3 regions of the Rossellomorea sp. QJM3NY_18 genome follow, and region 3 is predicted to be linked to each of the others. Evidence: riboswitches for the same ligand, from Rfam matches in the RefSeq annotation. Region 3 holds a riboswitch; each other region holds the start of a gene.
What was found. A riboswitch is a leader RNA that binds a small molecule or an ion and turns the genes downstream of it on or off. The one in region 3 is predicted to bind lysine.
Positions count from the first base shown of each region.

Region 1: linked by a shared signal. The riboswitch ahead of AC0VXY_RS18760 (Na+/H+ antiporter NhaC family protein) and the one ahead of AC0VXY_RS15710 (aspartate kinase) in region 3 are both predicted to bind lysine.
Region 2: linked by a shared signal. The riboswitch ahead of lysA (diaminopimelate decarboxylase) and the one ahead of AC0VXY_RS15710 (aspartate kinase) in region 3 are both predicted to bind lysine.

Region 1 covers NZ_CM149659.1:3,615,157-3,619,797, forward strand. The annotation lists gene AC0VXY_RS18760 (Na+/H+ antiporter NhaC family protein) at 1-1,295, opposite strand, end outside; lysine riboswitch at 1,411-1,592, opposite strand; gene yunB (sporulation protein YunB) at 1,672-2,436, opposite strand; gene AC0VXY_RS18770 (HD-GYP domain-containing protein) at 2,495-3,607, opposite strand; gene AC0VXY_RS18775 (YunC family protein) at 3,909-4,211, opposite strand; gene AC0VXY_RS18780 (bifunctional metallophosphatase/5'-nucleotidase) at 4,268-4,641, opposite strand, start outside.
Region 2 covers NZ_CM149659.1:1,053,299-1,057,939, reverse strand. The annotation lists gene AC0VXY_RS05505 (ABC transporter permease subunit) at 1-537, opposite strand, end outside; gene AC0VXY_RS05500 (ABC transporter permease subunit) at 534-1,403, opposite strand; gene lysA (diaminopimelate decarboxylase) at 1,514-2,800, opposite strand; lysine riboswitch at 2,915-3,091, opposite strand; gene AC0VXY_RS05490 (2OG-Fe(II) oxygenase) at 3,210-3,857, opposite strand; gene AC0VXY_RS05485 (mannitol-1-phosphate 5-dehydrogenase) at 4,447-4,641, opposite strand, start outside.
Region 3 covers NZ_CM149659.1:3,038,450-3,043,090, reverse strand. The annotation lists gene AC0VXY_RS15720 (hypothetical protein) at 1-200, shown strand, start outside; gene uvrC (excinuclease ABC subunit UvrC) at 197-1,966, shown strand; lysine riboswitch at 2,309-2,487, shown strand; gene AC0VXY_RS15710 (aspartate kinase) at 2,675-3,913, shown strand; gene AC0VXY_RS15705 (YslB family protein) at 3,973-4,410, opposite strand.

The sequences.
Region 1 (4,641 bases), 580 kb from region 3:
GCTGCCATGGCAGGCAGTAAGATGCTCACGTCTGAAGCTGCAGCAATTTCACCTGCGATCGGCAGTAATATACCAAACGATCCCCATGATGTTCCTGTTGAGAATGCCATGATGCCGGCAACCAGGAATAAGATGACCGGAAGTGCCTGCATCGGCAGATTCGATTGTTCAACGAGGCCAGCAAGATACGTACCCGTCTGCAGCTGATCGATGAGTGTCACGATCGTCCATGCAAATATCAGGATGTAAACAGCCGGCAGCATCGACTTGATACCTTCCACTACAGCTGTCCCGATCGCACCCGCTTCGATTCCTTTCAAGCTGACTTGGCGAAGGAAGAAAATCAGGGAAATAAGAAGTCCGAATAATCCACCATACAATAAGGATTTGGTTACATCCGTATTTTCAAAGATCGGCAGCAGGTCAAAGGATCCCACCGCTTGATATCCAGTCCACAGCATCATGGAAACAGTCCCGATGACAAGGGCAACGATCGGCCAGACAAGATCGCCTACCGAGCCTTTTGAGCTGACTGGGAGATCATTTTTCAATTCGCCGGGAATCTCCTTGCCTGGATCATAAAGATCTCCCGTTTCAAGGGCCCGTACTTCATGCTCTTTCATTTTTCCAAAATCGAGTCCCTTATAGGCAACCATGACGACAAGCAGTACTGCCGCCCATACATATAGGTTCATTGGAATCATTTGAATGAACGCTGAGAATGCCGTGTACTCCGTGATATTATGTGTTGCAAGAATGGAGCCGATGATCCCGATAATATACGCTCCCCAGCTTGAAATCGGGGATACGACACAGATCGGAGCCGATGTTGAATCAATGATATAGGCTAATTTAGCACGTGAGATTCTATGACGATCCGTGATGGGTCTTGAAACCTGTCCGACAGCAAGGGCATTAAAATAGTCGTCAATAAAAATGATGATACCCAGTACCGCAGCTAGAAGCTGTGCGCCCTGTCGTGTCTTCACACGTTTCATCGCCCATTCACCGAATGCGCGGCTCCCGCCGGAAATATTCACAAATGCCGTGATGATACCAAGAATGAGTAAGAAGAAAATGATGTAGACATTCCAGGTGTTAAGTCCGCCATCTGCGACAAAGATGCCTTTAAAGGCGTCCCACATAAAGCTGAATGTTTTGGTAATTGAGAAATCTGCCAACAGAAAGGCAGACGCAACGATTCCTACTCCCAATGAAAGCAGAACCCGTCTTGTAAGGATAACCATAAGAATGGCTAAAAGGGGTGGTAATAATGAGTAAATCGTGTTTTCCATAGTGTCCTCCTCCTATTTGATAGGGGGGAACCATCGTAGCATGATAGAGGATAATAAAAAAAGGCAACGATAGAGAAGCTATCATTACCTTAGTAAGTAATTTAAGTGCTCCATCACGATCTGTAGCTCCCCATTATAGAGATTCCCTATAATGACAGTGTTATCCTTCTTCAAGATAACCCCAGCAAATACACATTTGACATGTATAATTACTTCGGCAAAAGTTCCCTTTCATCTGTTCTCACAGTTGTCATTCTCAAACAGCTTACTCTTGAACTCTGCGCCTCTACCCCATCGGACTGATGATGTGGTGTGTTATAAAATTTTCTTTATTAATATACCAAACTATCATTCTTTTGACAACTTTTTTTCCTGACTAATTTGTGGGAAATTCGATGGAAGGACTCGATTCCCCTCCACCATTGTTATAAAATTGCGGTACATCCAGATGAACGGTCCCCATCGCAACCAGGATATCCTGCTTGATTGTTTCGGTTTTCGTTGCAAACGGGATGATGATCTGCACATTCACTTCAAGCTCCACAAATACCTTCACAACCGCATTATTGATCCCGAACTGCTCAACCGTCGTTTTCACATCGGAACGTACATCACCGATGGAATGAAAGCGGATCGGGATTTTCGGCCCCAGGTTCCCGAGCAATACGTTGTTCGTTGCCTGCCCCAATGGAACAGAATAGGTAATGCCCTTCGAGGTTTTCGACTTCCCTTCATCAAGCTCCACTTCAGTGAGAAATTCTAGATTTTCAATATTCCCCGCTTCTGCTTCCTGAAGATTCTGCTGCACAAGATTCGTAATTTCTGCCTGGACCCTGTTGATCGTCTGTGTATTATATTTAAATGAAACGATATCTCCTTCTGAATTCTTCACTTCTTCTGTTATATCTGAAATATCCAGTACGTCGGCAATCTTCTTATTGATCGCTTTGTTAATCACCAGGGTACCGATCCTGCTTGTTTGTGTTTCGGCATACGCAAGGAGAGTCGGCTTCAACCCTTTGTTAATGATCCACAATCCGAATCCCGTTGAAATCATAAAGAATAGAAACGTAATGATCATGACATGTCGAAAAGGCAGCGGACCTCCTCTTCGGGGTTTGTAGGTTTTGAACTTTGACAAAAAAATCCCCCCTTACAAGCTATTTGTATGCATTGTAAGGAGGGTTTAGCGCAAAAAATTATTTAATCTTAAGAGATTGCGGCTCATAATCCGGATCAAAGCCTGTGATCACCTTGTCTAATTCCTTGCTTAAATCGAGTGGATAAGGAGAGTCTAACTCCTGACCATCTTCTTCGATGATTCGTACCACAGGGCGGTCTGTGACGCCCCTGTTTTGATCGGTCACAATTGCTTTCCGTCCATCATTCAGTTCCACGATCATGCCATTCGGATACATCGCAACCGATGAGCGGAAGGCTTCGATCACATTTGAATCGAACAATGTTCCCGATCCCGCATACAAGACCTCCAATGCCTGATGAGGAAGCATGGCTTTCCTGTACACCCGGTTTGACGTCATGGCGTCAAATACATCGGCCACAGCGATGATCTTTGCGAACGGATGAATATCTTCACCCTTGATCCCCCGCGGGTAACCCGAGCCATCGAGCCTCTCATGATGCTGATAGGCACAGTGTGCGATGATCAGGGAAACTGAATGAAGCTGTCTCAGAATGTCAAAGCCATGTTCAGAGTGTTTCTTGATTTCCGAGAATTCGTCTTCCGTAAGTTTCCCGGGCTTTAACAGGATCTCTTCAGGCACGAGCATCTTACCGATATCATGGAGGATCGCCCCAACCCCGAGCTGCTCCAGCTGCTTCTGTGAAAGCTTAAGTTCAAGACCGATGGAAAGTGTATATAACGTAACATTAAATGAGTGATGAAATATATAGGAGTCGTATGTAAACACATCTGTCAAAATCGTCAGAAGATCATGATTCGCCTTTACCTCGGACAGGACGACATCAATCACCTGCTTTAATTGAGAGGCACTATCTTCAATCACAAGGAGACTTGGCTTCTCTTTGGAGGTGCTTAATTGATTGAAGGCCATCTCGATATTCTGAACCGCCTCTTGTCTCACTTTACTCGAAACGGTCCCCTTCACATGGATTCCACTTGAAAGAGAGTCTTCAATATAAACATACTGAATACTAAGCTCCTGCAATCTGTGGATCATGCGTTCTGTAATGGGAACATTATCATGAATCAACGCTTGACCTCTCATATTATATACCGTTGTAGCTAGAACCATGCCGGGTTTCAAAGCCCTTGTTGATATAAGCCTCATAGAATTCTCCTATGTAATTATTTCATTTTTCGACAAAATTTCCTAGTATCTCCATTATAAAGGATAAAAAGGAGCTTGCAAGGTGTATTTGTTTATATATTCATGAAAGAATATCGAAGGGTTCAGATGAATTTTATGAAGGTGTCGCGTGCCGGTTGAAGAGGAGTTTTATTACCTTATTTTGTTAATTGACGCAATTACTTTACGATTGATTTTGACGCAATAATTCTAAAAATGACGCAATCACTCCCTCAAAAATAAAGACCAGCCACTCAATAATGAGTACTGGTCATTCTCATGTCTATATCATTTTCAACAGCGCGTCCCTTCCGGCCATTCCCGTGTAGATGCCGAGATTCGCTGCTTCGTAGGTAACGGACTCCAGCGGCGCATCGAGGAGCTGATCGATGGTTTTCACACCAACCGCTCTTCCCGCGATGATCCCCCTGTCCTTTAATTTTTCATTGAGCAGCGCAACATCAAGTGCCCCACACATGATATATCCTTTTTCACTCGTCACGACGAGAAGATTGGTTTTCGGAAGTGCAACAGAAATCGCTGTAAAGGTATGTCCCCCAATGGTAATCGGAGATACATTCATCATGTTTCATCGCTCCCTTCACTCATATGTATGTCATGAGTGTCGAAACGGTGAGACATTTACTGTTTCAATTTCCATTCGAGGACATCCCGTAAAAATTCCGGCATAAAGTACTTCTTCTCGAGCCTCTGTAGGTCCGGAAAGAAGTGGCCGAATGTAAACATATCCGGCAGGGCCAGCTTGTATATCTTCCCGGACTCGATCGGACCGTTTCCGATGAAGATGTCATGGTCTTCAAAGTGGATATTCGAATACACGAACCTTCCCATCACTTTCCCCCTGAAACCAAGTCCTTTCACTTCAAGTTGCGGCCAGTCCTCATTAAGAGTCTGCTTAATGATTTCCTTCAGCTCGGCTCCCTTCACTCGGATCATGCAGGGGTTGATCGGGTGGGGAAGGATGCGATGCAAATCCTGCTTTGTCACCATTCCTT
Region 2 (4,641 bases), 2.0 Mb from region 3:
CGTAAATAGCAGTGTCAGACTCGGAAGTGAAATCACGATAAGAATGATCAGGTAAAAAATCGTTTTATCCGTAAAATCATAAGGGAATCCCTCAGGATGATGTAACGGCCCATCCAGCAACATCCAATTCAATAATAAAAAAGATAATAACGTCGGCGGAAAATAGTTTGCGGCATCCACAATGTTATCAATGATTCTCCTGATTGGTTTCAAGTAGAAATGTAGCACCAACCCCATCAAAACGGAAGGCAATACCCTGCATAGCGTGATCAAGAGCGCTGCCCCTATTGTATATTTCGCCCCAACAATGATAAGAGAGAAGATATTCCGGTTAAAATTGTCGGTGCCAAGTGGTGGAGACTCTATCGGGGAGTATGGAGGGCTGAGAAAATCCCCCTCTTCATTTTTCACAAGATCCAGCTTCGGCACCTCATCCCCCCAGCCAACATAGTAAACAAGACTTGCGGCAAACATACCGAACAGAAAAACAAACCCCATTATAAATGACCGATTCTTCATCAGTTTTTTCAACATCATATCACCACCTTCTGCCCGGTTTTCCGATCAACGATGAGCCTGATGAGGATGAGCAGGACAAAAACAGGCAGATAAAACATGATCAGACTGAAACAGATCACATCCATTTGAGAGAATGACAGGATGAAGTGTGTGATGCCATAAATATTAAATAATCTTTCAAACACGATTAAGGAAGATAAGAGAAAAAGAATGATAGATTTGGAATGATTCAATAAGCTGAACGCGATATTCCGCAGGACATGGATGAAGAAAATCGAGTGCTTGGACATCCCCCTGCTTCTGATCAGATCAACATACGTCTTCCCGTATTCATCATTGACCAGTAGATAGATGATCCGGAACAGCATAATTGTCGGCAAGATGGACAGGGTCACAACCGGAACGAGATACACCTTTTCCTGAGAGCCGACAATAGGGAACAGCAGCACACCCGTCTCTTTCAAAATGAGGATGACGCTGTATTGAATGACAATCAAGATGAAGATATCAGGTGTGGACTCGAGAAGATTTGTCACTCTAAGGATGAACTTTGACCAACGGGAGGGCAGCAAATGTGTGAAGTACGCAAGGAAGATGCCCATAAGGACGGATAAAAGAAAGGCAGACAAAAAGATTGAAACAGAATAGAAATACGGCTCCCAGAATGCCGGGAACATCGGATACGAGTTGTTCGATTCATTCGTGATGGTCATCGACTCAGAATGGACGAGGGATGTTAAAATCTCCACGATGTTGAGCATATATTGTTTCAGGCTGAGGTCCACGCCTTCATTGAACAAACCGATGAGTCCTGTCAGGAGGACGATCCCGAACAGAACGAAGACAAATTTCATCACCATGGAACCGATCGATTTGAGATTCATAGATTGATCCTCCGAATTAATTGGATAAAGTTTCCTTTATATTACCATAGCCACCCAAAAAATCCCATAAAAAAAGGTGGAAACCCTTTTGGACTCCACCTCTCTCTTCCCTACCGATCTTTCCTTACAAGATCCGCATACGTCTCCCGTTCGATCACGACCCGGGATACCCCGTTATCCACAAACACAACAGCAGGTCTCGGTATCCGGTTATAGTTACTCGCCATAGAATACCCGTATGCCCCCGTACTGAAGACAGCCAGGATATCACCGTAATTCGTCGGCGGCAGCATCAGGTCCCAGATGAGCATGTCACCAGATTCGCAACATTTCCCCGCAATGCTCACACGTTCCGTACATTCCTCATTTGGACGGTTGGCAAGTACTGCATGATACTTCGCCTGATACAGAGCCGGTCTTATATTATCCGTCATCCCTCCGTCAATCGCCACATACGTACGCACTTCCGGGATGATTTTCTTCGAACCCACTTTGTATAACGTCGTACCCGCTTCTGCCACCATGCTTCGACCAGGCTCCACCCATACTTCCGGGAGTGGGTATTCATTTTTGGCAAAATAGTTCTTCACACTATCCGTTATTCCTTTGACATAGGTCGGAATCGGCAAAGGCTGGTCTTCTTCCGTGTACCGGACACCAAAACCTCCACCGATATTCAACACCGGCATCGTGACGTCCAAATCAATCCGTATCCGCTGCATGAAATCAGACAGTACCAGGATCGCCTGATCGAAGCCTTCCTGTTCAAAGATCTGGGATCCGATATGGGAATGGAGACCGAGCAATGAGAAGTATGGCTTTCTAATCGCAAGCTGAATCGCCGTGGCCGCCTGTCCGTTTGAAATGCTGAATCCGAATTTCGAATCTTCCTGGCCCGTCGTGATGTATTCATGGGTATGGGCTTCCACGCCCGGTGTGACCCTGATGAGGATCTGCACCTCCTGCTCCCGCTCTTTTGCCAGGTCATGCAGCAGTTCAAGTTCAAGGAAACTATCGACGACAAAGCAGCCGATTTCAGCTTCAAGAGCCATTAAAAGCTCCTCTTCGGACTTGTTGTTCCCGTGAAAATGAATGCGTGCCGCCGGGAATCCAGCTTCAAGTGCCGTATACAATTCCCCGCCAGAGACGACATCCAACGATAGGTTTTCCTGTTCCGCCAAGCGCACCATTTCTTTACAAAGAAATGCCTTACTCGCATATGCCACCTGATATTTCAGACCACTTTCATTGAATGCATCCCGGAACAATTTCGCATTCCCACGGATCTTCCCTTCATCATAAACCATCAGGGGAGTGCCATATCTTTCCACCAATTCACCTGTACCCATCCCACCGATCATTAAATCTCCTTGAACATTCACATCCACTGTACTCATATCCTAAACTCCTTTAGACTCTCTAAAAAAACACAAAAAAACCGTATGAAGCAGATGCTCATACGGTTTTTCATCAAAGTTTACGGAAACAAGATGAAGACTATGTATTAACATCTCTTCAATAGTGCTCCACAACTTTTGCATTGTGACAGTCCAGCATTTCTTCAATGCTGGCCCAACAAAAAATAGAATTGGCTATTTTCTGCTTCGGCGATCTGCCTTTCCCAACTTATCCCGGAATCCATTATTCTCAAAGAAGGTACTCATCATTCTCGCGCCTCTATTATCAGAGAGTGACTGTATATTTTTATTGGAATAACTATATCATTCTCTTGAAATGGATGTCAATTGGTTTTTGATTGTTCTAAAAAGGAGGAGCATCCCACCCTTGGGTTACTCCTCCTTTCCATTACTTAAAAGCTTGCCTTCTCATCCACTGGGTCGCAGCCCATTTGTCCCCGATGACAACCGGTGCACCGCCATGGAGCGTCAAGTCATTCAATTCTTGATTATCATAAAAATATTCGAAGTAAACCGCCATTCCCTTTTGAGGAGAAACTGAGAGATTCAGCTTCGGGAAGTAGGTTTCCCCGCCTTCCTCTACGTCGTTTAAATACATGACAAGGGTACTGATCCTCGGGTTCTTCACCGGCCTTGCCGATGCCGAAAAGAAATCGAAGTGGGCCTTGTATTCCTGACCCGGTTTATAGTTCAGGATTTGAAGACCCTCCCCGTGCTCAACGGGTATATTCATAATCTGAGAGACTCGCTTTTCAACTCGTGTCACGACGTCATGACTTTCTTCTAAAAATACAGAACTGCTTGTTCTCAGTCCATCGACTGTCCTTGTATTCCCGATTTTTGAGCGTTCGACACGGTCTTTTGACAATTGGATGAGTTCATCACATTCTTCATGACTCAGTACATTGCCAAGCACGACGATCAGTGGCTCCTCCATTTTCGCGATGATCTGGATATCCCGGTCTTCCGTCTTGATCTTATTCCCGGTGTGGTGAAAAATCGTTTGTTCCTTTACAGCTATTTCAGTCGTATTCATTGCCAACTTTCATCAACCTCTTATCGTATTTTTAACATTCTGAATTCTTACATTATTGGAAGTATTCTTTAAATCTTCCTGACTCGAAAAAATGATAGCAATAATAGGCATAACTGTATATTTTATTCGGTTGTTTCCTCCTGGATGTCAAAGTATGAGAGTATATTTTACTATATTTTACACCCGGGATGAGGGGAATTCTATCTTTATTTTTTCTTTTTCCCCTGAAAAATAATGAGGGTGACTCAGGTGTAGGATTGGCGTGGGTTGGAGGGTGTCACAGAAAGGAGACGTATGGAAACCTTTATAATAAAACGAGTAGTGGTTGATTTCCACTCCAGGTGCTCGCTTTCCGCGGGGCGTGAGTTGAGCCTCCTCGGGCGCTGCCCTGCGGGGTCTCAACTTTCCCGCGTTTCCCGCAGGGAGTCGAGCACCTTCCGCTCCAATCAACTTTAAGGTTTAGTTTTTTACTATCATTGTCGTAAACGTCTTCCTCATCATTTTTTATTCACCAAATACATGGTCTGAAAAAATAACCTTCTAAAAAGAGCAAAAAAGACTGCCGGATCCCATCCGACAGTCTACAAATTTATTTCTTCAATGCTTCATACTGAACCAATACTTCCTTCACGATTTCACTATCCGCATCCAGTCCGCTCACTTCTTTCAAGACATGAGCAGGGCCATGCTCGTTGATCATGCTCTGGATTTCCTTGGCTTGTTCGTCTTCAGGATTGTCGAACAGTAACGCTGCTGCAATCGCTTTGGCGAGATACGAATAAGA
Region 3 (4,641 bases):
CCACTGACGCAGGGTATTACCCTGAACGAGATATTTATCTGACAGATAAAGTAGTCGAAGGGTTTAAAAAACAGGGGATCCAGGTGGATGGATTCGTTAAAGTCGAGAAGCATTTCCATTCCAGTGAGCTCATCGATCCCATCTATCACGACCTGACATTATATAAATGGGAGAAACAGAGGGAGGAGGAAGAAGGATGAATCAGAATATCACGAATAAATTAGCGCTGCTTCCCGACCAACCGGGCTGTTATTTAATGAAAGACAGGCAGGGTACGATCATCTATGTGGGAAAGGCCAAAGTATTGAAAAACCGGGTGCGTTCCTATTTCACCGGCTCCCATGATGCGAAAACCCAGCGGCTGGTAGGGGAGATCGAGGATTTCGAGTACATCATGACGTCATCTGACCTGGAAGCCCTTGTCCTCGAAATGAATTTGATCAAAAAGTATGACCCTAAATACAATGTCATGTTGAAGGATGATAAAAGCTATCCGTTCATTAAGTTAACGAATGAACGCCACCCGAGACTCATTACCACAAGAAAGGTCCAACGGGGAAAGGGAAAGTATTTCGGTCCCTATCCTAATGTCGGGGCGGCAAATGAAACGAAAAAACTTCTCGACCGCTTGTATCCTTTACGGAAATGTTCGAATCTTCCCGACCGTGCCTGCCTTTACTATCATATCGGCCAATGCCTTGCTCCCTGTATTAAAGAAGTGAGCAAAGACACATACCGTGACATGACAGATGAAATAACCCGATTCTTGAACGGCGGATACAAGGAAATCAAGAACCAGCTGACGGTGAAAATGAATGAAGCCTCGGAAAATCTGGAATTTGAAAGAGCGAAGGAATTCCGCGATCAGATTCTTCATATCGAAGCGACCATGGAAAAGCAGAAAATGACGATGACCGATTTCACGGATCGTGATGTGTTCGGATATTTCGTTGATAAGGGCTGGATGTGTGTTCAGGTATTCTTCGTCCGGCAAGGTAAGCTCATTGAGCGGGATGTGTCATTATTCCCTCTCTATAATGAACCTGAGGATGAGTTTCTCACGTTTTTAGGTCAGTTCTACTCCAAATCCAACCACTTTAAGCCGAAAGAGATCTTTCTGCCTGAAGCGATTGATATCGATCTCGCGGAAAAACTTCTGGAGGTAAAAATGACCCGGCCGAAACGTGGAAAGAAGAAAGAGCTTGTGAAGCTTGCAGAGAAAAATGCCAAACAGGCACTTGGAGAAAAATTCGCACTGATCGAGAGAGATGAAGAGCGGACGATTAAAGCCATTGAGCGCTTGGGGGATCATATGGGCATTTATACGCCTTTCCGGATTGAAGCCTTTGATAACTCAAATATTCAAGGAAGTGATCCTGTTTCGGCGATGATCGTCTTCTTGGACGGGAAACCTGCCAAGAACGAATACCGCAAGTACAAGATTAAAACCGTCAAGGGGCCAGATGATTATGATTCCATGAGGGAGGTTGTCCGGAGGAGATATACGAGAGTGTTGAAAGACGGACTTCCTTTACCGGATCTCATCATCATCGATGGAGGAAAAGGTCAGATCGAAGCGGCAAGGGATGTGATTGAGAATGAATTGGGTCTCGACATCCCGATCGGTGGCCTTGCGAAAGACGACAAGCATCAGACGTCGGAATTGCTGTACGGAAACCCGTTACAGATCGTCCCCCTCGAAAAGCGCAGCCAGGAATTTTATCTCCTGCAGCGGATCCAGGATGAAGTTCACCGGTTCGCCATCACCTTCCACCGTCAACTTCGAGGAAAGAGCGCATTCCAGTCGACCCTTGACGACATCGACGGTATCGGTCCAAAACGGAAAAAACAGCTTCTTAAACACTTTGGTTCAATGAAAAAGATGAAAGAAGCGACAGTGGAGGAATTTACAGAAATCGGAATTCCAGAAGCCGTGGCAAAGATATTGGTGGAGAAGTTGAAGTAAGTAATGATTGAAAGCCATTATCTTTTACTTTTAATAGAAAGATTGGTCGATTTATTTATTACTTCAGCAGTAATTAGTGAATAAGCAGAGTTGATTGGAGCGCAAGGTGCTCGACTCCTGCGGGAAACGCGTGGAAGTTGAGACCCCACAGGGCTTTAGCCCGAGGAGGCTCAACCCACGCCCCGCGGAAAGCGAGCAGCTGGAGCGCAAATCAACCACAGTATGCTCATTCAAAACTTCCAACGAAAACACAATAAAATGAAATATTGACTCAATTAATCATTGAATCAATATTTCCCCTATGCTATACTTAACAAAAATTTATAACATTATCACTTTTTAAGTGGTGATAGAGGTGCGAACTTCAAAAGTACAGGTAAAGAGGGGTATGAGCCCCGCCGACATGCCTGGAAAGGGGAGAATCGCCGAAGTGGTTATAGTCTCATGCTATATCCGCTGGTCCTGCGTTTAAGAAATGCAGGATTGTCAAGATGATTCAATCTTGGAGAGCTATCTCACAATGCCGATGAACCTATTTGTATGTTCTGCTGTATGTTCATAAAGCAATGAGATATTATTCTCATTGCTTTTTTTATTATCAGCGCAGGATTTTGTTATAAAGATCCTGTCCTATGAACGTTTAGGATGATTGTGATTGTACTCTTCATCATGAAAAAGAGCGGCGACGCTCAGAAAGAGGGAGAAGTCGTGAGTATTATTATTCAAAAATTCGGTGGGACTTCAGTAGGGTCTGTGGAAAGAATTCAAAATGTTGCGTCTAGGATCATTGAAGAAAAAGAAAGAGGGAATGATGTGGTCGTCGTCGTATCTGCCATGGGAAAAACGACGGATACACTTGTTGGTCTTGCAAGGGAGATCACGTCCCAACCGAGCAAAAGAGAAATGGATATGCTGCTTTCAACCGGGGAACAGGTGACCATTTCACTCCTTACGATGGCCCTTATCCAATCGGGACATGATGCCATTTCATTCACGGGCTGGCAGGCTGGCATCGAAACGGAATCTGTCCACAGCAATGCAAGGATTACAAATATTCATACCGATAAAATGGCGACTCACCTTCAGAAAGGAAGAGTGATCATCGTGGCGGGATTCCAGGGCATGACAAATTCGGGTGAAATCACAACACTTGGCAGGGGCGGGTCGGATACAACGGCCGTTGCGATTGCAGCTGCCCTGAAAGCGGAGCGCTGTGACATCTATACAGACGTAGACGGGGTTTACACGACAGACCCCCGCTATATAAAAGGAGCAAGGAAGTTACCGTCGATTTCCTATGATGAAATGCTCGAACTTGCAAACCTCGGGGCGGGGGTCCTGCATCCAAGGGCTGTGGAGTTTGCCAAGAATTATCAAATTCCTTTAGAAGTCAGATCCAGCATTGAACGAGTGGAAGGAACGTATATTGAGGAGGAAGCAAGCATGGAACAGAACTTAATCGTACGAGGGGTAGCCTTTGAGAATGAAATTACACGCGTCACTGTATTTGGACTGAGAAATGCTTTAACAGGACTATCATCTGTGTTCACAACGTTGGCCGAAAATCATTTGAACGTAGATATCATCATTCAGACCCAGACGGATCAGAAAACGACCAATCTATCTTTCTCCATCAAGGAGCACGATCTCGATGAAACCCTCGCTGTTCTGGAACGAAATAAAGAGCAGTTGAATTTCACACACGTCGAGCATGAGAGTGGGCTTGCGAAAGTTTCCATCGTCGGTTCGGGGATGATTTCAAACCCGGGTGTGGCCGCGGAAATGTTTGAAGTACTGGCTCAAAATGACATTGTGGTGAAAATGGTCAGCACTTCTGAAATTAAAGTGTCGACAGTAGTGGATGGCGAGAATATGCAAAAGGCGGCAGGTGTCTTACATACGGCCTTTCATCTGGATGCCGTGAAGATGGAAGAAGTCACGCTGTAAGATCATTATGAAAAAGGGTTGTCCTGAATGTTCAGGGCAACCCTTTACTAGGAGATTGACTACTCAATCCGGTCTTTGTCGTCCCATCTTACAACCACTTTGACCGATTGACTCCGTTTATGTAATTCGTCAGCAGCTTCTGCCACACATTTTCTTAGAAGCTGAATTTGTTCGGCAATAAAGCCCGTTTCCAGTTTGAAGTTCACATCCGTTTTCAGTGACAGACGCCGTTCGATTACAGGTCCATTCAATTCAAATGTCATCTCATTTCTTTTTTGTTCCAGAAGTGTAAGGGTGCCCCATCCTGCTTCCTCGAAAAAGGAAGAAATTTCTTCCGTTGACTGAAGGGGGAATTTCCTCGAGAGCTGCTTTCCTCCCCAGTACAGGATATCGGGTGTGTGCTTTCCTAATATGTCTGGAATCAAGATGTCGCGTAACATTTCATATCCGAAGATTGGAACGGACGGCTGATGTACTTCTTCTTTTTTCTGTTCCAAGTAAATCCCCTCTTTCTATAAAACTATTATATACATGAAAGAGGTAATTATCATCCCATACCTTGAAAAAATGACCTTGGGATATTTTGGTGCTATAATATTTATTGTTTATTTATTAGAATTTTCGAACATTTAATCAGGCAAAACCTCATGTTTTTCGTTGTTGATATATTGAAAATATTTTTGCGGTATTGTCGAATTTATGTATACGTTTTCTTGACGCTTCCACTC